Regions from separate parts of the Paenibacillus sp. FSL W7-1088 genome, predicted to be linked through region 2. Evidence: riboswitches for the same ligand, from Rfam matches in the RefSeq annotation. Region 2 holds a riboswitch; each other region holds the start of a gene.
The links. Region 2 has a riboswitch for S-adenosylmethionine ahead of mmuP (S-methylmethionine permease). Riboswitches for the same ligand answer to the same signal wherever they lie in the genome.
Positions count from the first base shown of each region.

Region 1: linked by a shared signal. The riboswitch ahead of metA (homoserine O-succinyltransferase) and the one ahead of mmuP (S-methylmethionine permease) in region 2 are both predicted to bind S-adenosylmethionine.
Region 3: linked by a shared signal. The riboswitch ahead of MKY42_RS27185 (methionine ABC transporter ATP-binding protein) and the one ahead of mmuP (S-methylmethionine permease) in region 2 are both predicted to bind S-adenosylmethionine.

Region 1 covers NZ_CP150216.1:2,074,189-2,076,460, forward strand. The annotation lists gene corA (magnesium/cobalt transporter CorA) at 1-274, opposite strand, end outside; SAM riboswitch class I at 728-852, shown strand; gene metA (homoserine O-succinyltransferase) at 1,087-2,004, shown strand; gene MKY42_RS09630 (aminotransferase class I/II-fold pyridoxal phosphate-dependent enzyme) at 2,029-2,272, shown strand, end outside.
Region 2 covers NZ_CP150216.1:6,307,279-6,309,550, reverse strand. The annotation lists gene MKY42_RS28505 (Ger(x)C family spore germination protein) at 1-921, shown strand, start outside; SAM riboswitch class I at 1,019-1,121, shown strand; gene mmuP (S-methylmethionine permease) at 1,216-2,272, shown strand, end outside.
Region 3 covers NZ_CP150216.1:6,031,079-6,033,350, reverse strand. The annotation lists gene MKY42_RS27190 (Cthe_2314 family HEPN domain-containing protein) at 1-723, shown strand, start outside; SAM riboswitch class I at 855-996, shown strand; gene MKY42_RS27185 (methionine ABC transporter ATP-binding protein) at 1,123-2,157, shown strand; gene MKY42_RS27180 (methionine ABC transporter permease) at 2,158-2,272, shown strand, end outside.

The DNA.
Region 1 (2,272 bases), 3.0 Mb from region 2:
TGACGGCACGTAAGAAAATCTCTTCATCATCGAAACGAATGCTGTTAATAACAATAAAATAATGGCTCTCATAAATTTCAATCTTCGGACGTTGTTCTTCGTCACTCAAACAGTCTTCCACGGCCAGATCATGCATCATGAAAAGGGGTTGAAGTACCGCCAAATCGTCTACGTCCGCATCAATCCAGTAAAATCCTTCCGCTGGTGGAGTCAGCGCCTGCTGAATGTCGTCCACCGGAATAAATACACCGTTGTTTACCAACCGGATTTTCATTATTCATCTACTCCTTCTGCACCCGCCAAATGGGCGGATTTCATCAATATGGGCGCAAAAAGAACAGATCAGCCGGTCGGCAGCGGAGCCTGGAAGTCAGGACTGCGTTCGCTCTATAATCAAACGGAAGTAACGTCCCGCTGCCGGCATGCTGATATCAATTCTCTATGCAGTTTGTCGGAATTCGGCTGCCAGTCAGGCCTCGGGTCGCCATCCATTGAATATGTCACCTCTCACATAAGGGTTTATAACACTTGTCTAGTATACCGCTGGTACAGGGTCCTTTCAAGCGCAAAAATGTGTCGATTTCGCGCCCTGGAGCAGTGTATGACAACGGATGATGAACGGTTCCGATCCTGAGGAACATGCATAGAACTACACCTTGACGTGAGGGGATTAATGTCTTAAAGTAAAGGGTGAACCACACTAGTTTTTACAATTGAATAAAGCGAAATCTTATCAAGAGTAGGTGGAGGGACTGGCCCGATGAAACCCGGCAACCGGCGGTATACCGCACGGTGCTAATTCTTGCAGCGACCAAGTGTCCGAGTGACACTGTTGTAACTGAGAGATGAGAGAGGCGCATATCTATTTACATATGACCTTTCTCGGAATCCGAGGAAGGTCTTTGTTATATGCACCGACTTCTCAGCAGTGATTTTCGCTAAGGAACTTGAGCCTGCCGACAGCAATGTGGTTGCAATTCAGCGCCTGCAGGCAAGCTCATGGCAGCCTATAACTGTACGGATGCGAAGCGTATCGCACCTGCAGTGGCTGCATCTATTTATGCACAAGGAGGAGTTAGAACCACCATGCCAATCAAAATTCCAGACACACTGCCTGCCAAGGAAGTACTTGCAGGAGAGAACATCTTTGTCATGGACGAGACATCCGCTTATAAGCAGGATATCCGTCCGCTGCGTATCGCTATATTAAACCTGATGCCTACAAAGGAAACGACAGAAACACAATTGCTTCGTCTGGTGGGTAACACACCCATTCAGGTAGATATCGTTCTGGTTCATCCGAAGTCTCATACGTCCAAAAACACATCGCAGGAATATTTGGACTTGTTCTACAAAACCTTTGATGAGATCGAACACCGCCGCTTTGACGGCATGATCATTACAGGCGCTCCTGTAGAGCAAATGGACTTTGAAGACGTGAACTACTGGAAAGAAATCCAGGAGATCTTCGAATGGACCAAAACCAATGTGACTTCGACTATGCATATATGTTGGGCTTCCCAAGCGGGTTTATACCATCATTTCGGAGTTCCCAAAGTTCCGCTGGATGAAAAATGTTTCGGTGTATTCTCACATACGATCAACAGATCCAATGTGCAGCTGCTGCGCGGATTTGATGAAGTATTCAACGTTCCGCATTCCCGCCATACGGAAGTGCGCCGTGAAGATATTGAAAAAAATGATAACCTTGAAATATTGGCTGAGTCTGAGGAAGCAGGAATTTTCCTGGTTGCTACCAAAGACGGCAAACAGATTTTTGCAACCGGACATGCCGAGTATGATCCGCTTTCATTGAAATGGGAATATGACCGGGATGCAGCTAAAGGCATGAACATTGCGCTGCCTAAACATTATTTCCCGAATGACGATCCTTCCCGTGTTCCCCCGGCTACTTGGCGGGCACATGCAAACTTATTATTCTCTAATTGGCTCAATTACTATGTGTATCAAGAGACACCTTACGATATTGGTCCGCAAATCTAATCGACATTACAGGAGGATGCTGCAATGGAAGACAACAAGTTGAAAATCGAAAGCCGATTGGCCCAAATTGGGTCTATCAATGAACCGGTAACAGGCGCCATTAATTTTCCGATCTATCAATCCACTGCGTTTCGCCACCCCAAGCTTGGACAAAGCACGGGATTTGATTATATTCGTACGACCAATCCAACCCGTAAAGTGTTGGAAGAAGCAGCGGCAGCGTTGGAATCCGGTGACGCCGGATTTGCCTGTAGCTCCGGCATGGCTG
Region 2 (2,272 bases):
AATGAAAGGTTGACTGGAGATTCCCTGTTTCAGATATTTCGTCAGTTTGCTCTAAGAAGAGACCGTCCACTCATTGGTCATCATTTAAAGGTCATCGTTGTTTCTCATGAGTTGTCCAAGAAATATAGTTTGGAGCAGCTGCTTGACTTTATTCTGCGTGATAATGATATCCGCCCCAGTTGTCTGGTTTTAGTAAGCCATGGAACAGCTCACGAAGCTCTTAGTTCTATAGAGCCGGGAGAAGTTCCGGCCTTTTATTTAAAGGGAGTGGTAGGGAATTCGTACCGTTCCAACAAGATCCTTCCTCCTGTGTCTCTTGCGAAGCTTGACGGGAAAATGCAGTCCGGGTCAAGCTTTTTGTTGCAGAATGTCCTTACAGCCGAGGGTGAGCATAAATTCTCAGGGGCAGGGATCTACAAAGGAGAGACGAAAAAATGGATCGGCTCTATAAATCAGATTGAACTCGAAGGATTGTCATGGATCACAGGGAAGGCCCAGCAAGGAGCTGTTAAATCATACGCTCCACCCAATGGCCATACGGTAACCTATGAAATCAAGTCTACCAAGAGTAAAATCATACCACTGGTTCAAGGCAACAACATCTCTTTTCATGTAAAGATTGAATCAGAAGGCCAACTCATGGAAGATTGGAGTTCCCCGGAAATCCCTTCAACGGACAAGTATATTCGTAAATTGGAGATACAGTTTGCGGATACAATCAAAGAACAAATACAGCAGGTTATGAATAAAATGCAGCGTACCTATCGGGTGGACGTGGCCGGATTTGGTGAAGAGCTGAGGATCAAATATCCGAAGGTGTGGAAAAAAGTGAAAAAAGATTGGGATGAAACATTCAGTCACGTTCCCGTAACCTATGATGTGAAACTGAATATTAAAGATTCTGGATCATCGACGGATTAATCACAAGGAATAAGATTCTCTTTACTCTACAAAGTGGATGATGATATTTAATAGTTGACACAAACATGATAGATCGCTATATTTATAAAAAATCATTTTCTTATCCAGAGAGGTGGAGGGACTGGCCCTTAGAAACCTCAGCAACAGATCTGAAGGATACTGTGCTAATTCCAGCGGGTGAACAGCCTGATAGATAGGAGCGTTTGTTTTTATTTGTCAGTAACGGCGCACTCTTCAGGAAGAGTGTGTCTTTTTGTTTTGTTGTTTTCTGGATGAAGAAGTAGGGGAGCAGGCATGAATAACAACAAAGATACAGGGCATTTTCAACGTAAAATGCAGGCACGGCATGTAGTTATGCTCTCACTCGGTGGAGTCATCGGTACAGGGTTATTTCTAAGTTCGGGCTATACCATCCAGCAGGCAGGACCGATCGGTACTATTCTGTCTTATCTGATCGGAGCGATTGTCGTCTATCTGGTCATGCTCTGTTTAGGTGAACTTTCTGTTCATATGCCAGAGACAGGGGCGTTTCATAGCTATGCGGCAAAATACATCGGACCAGCAACAGGATACACAGTAGCCTGGTTGTATTGGCTAACCTGGACGGTTGCCCTCGGTTCCGAATTTACAGCGGCCGGGCTGTTGATGCAGCGCTGGTTCCCTTCAGTGAATGTTTGGATCTGGAGCGCATTGTTTGCGCTTATGATCTTCCTGTTCAACGCGCTGACTGTCAAATTTTTTGCGGAATCGGAGTTCTGGTTTTCCGCAGTTAAAGTCCTTACAATTGTAGTCTTCATTATTCTTGGGGGCGCAGCCGTATTTGGTATTATTCCAATGGCAGATTCGGAACCTGCACCGTTTCTATCCAATATTACAGCATCGGGTTGGTTCCCCAATGGGGCTACTGCGATACTAATGACGATGCTTGCCGTAAACTTTGCGTTCTCGGGTACCGAATTGATTGGGATTGCTGCCGGGGAAACAGAGAATCCGGAGAAGACGATTCCAAAAGCGATCCATACCACACTGTGGCGTTTAATTATCTTTTTCATCGGAACAATTGTCATTCTCTCGGCACTGCTTCCGATGTCGGATGCGAGTGTGCTCGAAAGTCCGTTTGTGGCGGTCATGGAGCGGGTGGGAGTACCCTATGCAGCAGACATTATGAACTTTGTTATTTTGACGGCGATTCTGTCTGCGGCTAATTCGGGGTTGTATGCATCTTCACGGATGCTCTGGTCTCTGGCTGATAAAAAGACGATCTCCCCATGGTTTGCCACATTGACCAAACGTGGTGTGCCGCTGAATGCGCTCTTGATCAGTATGGTTGGGGGCGGTCTGGCTTTGCTGT
Region 3 (2,272 bases), 280 kb from region 2:
CGAACGTTGCTGGGTGAAAAGCCACGTAAGAACGAAGGCATACTTAAGGACGCGATGGAGGCGATGGCGGATACGCTTGAGCTATTTCAGCGACAGATGCATGTGGACCATGATCCTACCCATGATTTTCGTAAACTGTATATATGGACCCAGGGACTGATCTCTTCGCTGGATGAACTGGAGCAAAGCTGTTTTGCAGCTTCCCATTTCCGTCAGAAAGTCAAAGCGGGCTCTACGGATGATATGACATTACCAGAAAAAGCAGAGTATGCCCGTTACGTCTATTTCTATAAGGATGGCTTCATCCGATGTTTTGCCATTCTGGATAAGTTAGGTACAGTGTTGAATGAAATGTTTGAGCTGAACACAACCAACGTTAAAACACATTATTCTTACTTTACCGTATTAAGACAGTTCGGATATGACAAGCAGCATTATGTTCTTGCCAACGAACTCATCCAGATTAAAGATTCCTACCGTGAGCCAATGAGCAAATTACGTAAACGACGAAACATGGAGATTCATTACATGAATTCCGAAATGCAGGATGATCTGTGGCAGCTACACCAAACTTTGCAGGGGAAAGTGAAGCTGGAGGACCTGGATCAGCATCTTTTGGAACTCCGCGAGGGCGTAGACATGGTATGTAAGACGTTAAAAGCAGCGTACGGCTACATCAACAAGAAGTGGCATAAGCAGGGAGTGGCTCAACCGCCAAAGTGATTTGAATTGTAATATTTGCCTTTGACAAATCGGAATACTTGGATTATACTGAGTTCCTGATTGACAGTTAGATGGAATTAACATTTATGACATTAACATTATAACTACTACTGAACTTATAAATTAAATATTTCTTATCGAGAGCGGCGGAGGGACAGGCCCGATGAAGCCCGGCAACCGATTTATAACTGCATGACAGCTGTGTCATACTTTATAGATGTTAGGTGCTAATTCCTACAAAATGGTGCAGGGCACGATTTTGGCAGATGAGAAGGTATAATCTTTCACGTGAAGAGCCCTTTTTGTTTCTGCAAAAGGGCTCTTTTTTTGTACGATGAAGGGGAGTTTTCCTTTCATTCGGGTAAAGATACATGTAGGCAGTGGGAAGGAGCAGTAATTTTGATTGAATTAAAAGGTTTAACCAAGACGTACGGTAAAGGTTCAAAAAGTACGACGGCCTTATCGGAACTAAATTTGAATATCCGCAAGGGTGAAATATTTGGAGTTATCGGTCATTCCGGTGCAGGCAAGAGTACATTGATCCGTTGTATCAATTTGCTCGAACGCCCCACGGCAGGCGAGGTTTGGGTTGATGGTATCAACCTAACCGATCTCAATAAGTCCGATTTGCAACAACAACGGCGTAAGATCGGCATGATTTTTCAACACTTTAATCTGTTATCCTCAGCTACGGTATATGATAATGTGGCTTTTCCTTTGAAGCTCGTTAATACGCCCAAGGCTGCCATTGATCGGAAAGTGAAGGAAATGCTCGCATTGGTTGGGCTGGAGGACCACAGCAATAAATATCCGGCCCAGCTGTCAGGCGGACAGAAGCAAAGGGTCGGTATTGCGAGAGCACTCGCGAGTGATCCGAACGTGCTGTTGTGTGATGAGGCCACATCGGCACTTGATCCCCAGACAACCGATTCGATTCTGAAGTTATTGCTGGATATCAATGAAAAGTACAACCTCACGATTGTGCTAATCACCCATGAGATGCACGTGATCCAGAATATCTGTGATCAGGTGGCGGTTATCCATCAGGGAGGCATCGTGGAGCAAGGGCCGGTGACGGAAGTATTCCTCAAGCCACAGCATGCCATTACGCGTGACTTTATGATGCGGGACCATGAGGTTGGAATTGCATTGGAAGAGACCGCTCTGGCGAGTGCAGATGTCTCATTACAGACGGACGGAGCTTCTAAGCTTGTGAAAATATCCTTCCTGGGCAATAAAACCTATGAGGCGATTTTGTCCAGAACGGTTCGTAAAACAGGAGTGGATTTCGCCATTTTGCAAGGCACCATTTCAACCATCAAACAAGTTCCCTATGGACAGCTGACCGTTCGGTTCGAGGGACAGTCAGATGAGATTAATCTCACCATTAAAGAGTTAGTGGATCAGGGACTTGATGTGGAGGTGCTTCGTTAAATGGATTTTTCAACGGTACGTTGGGAAGAAATCGGTAAGGCTTCGATTGAAACACTGCAAATCCTGGGAGCATCGGGCTTGTTCACGATCATCATTGGTCTGCCGCTAGGCGTAT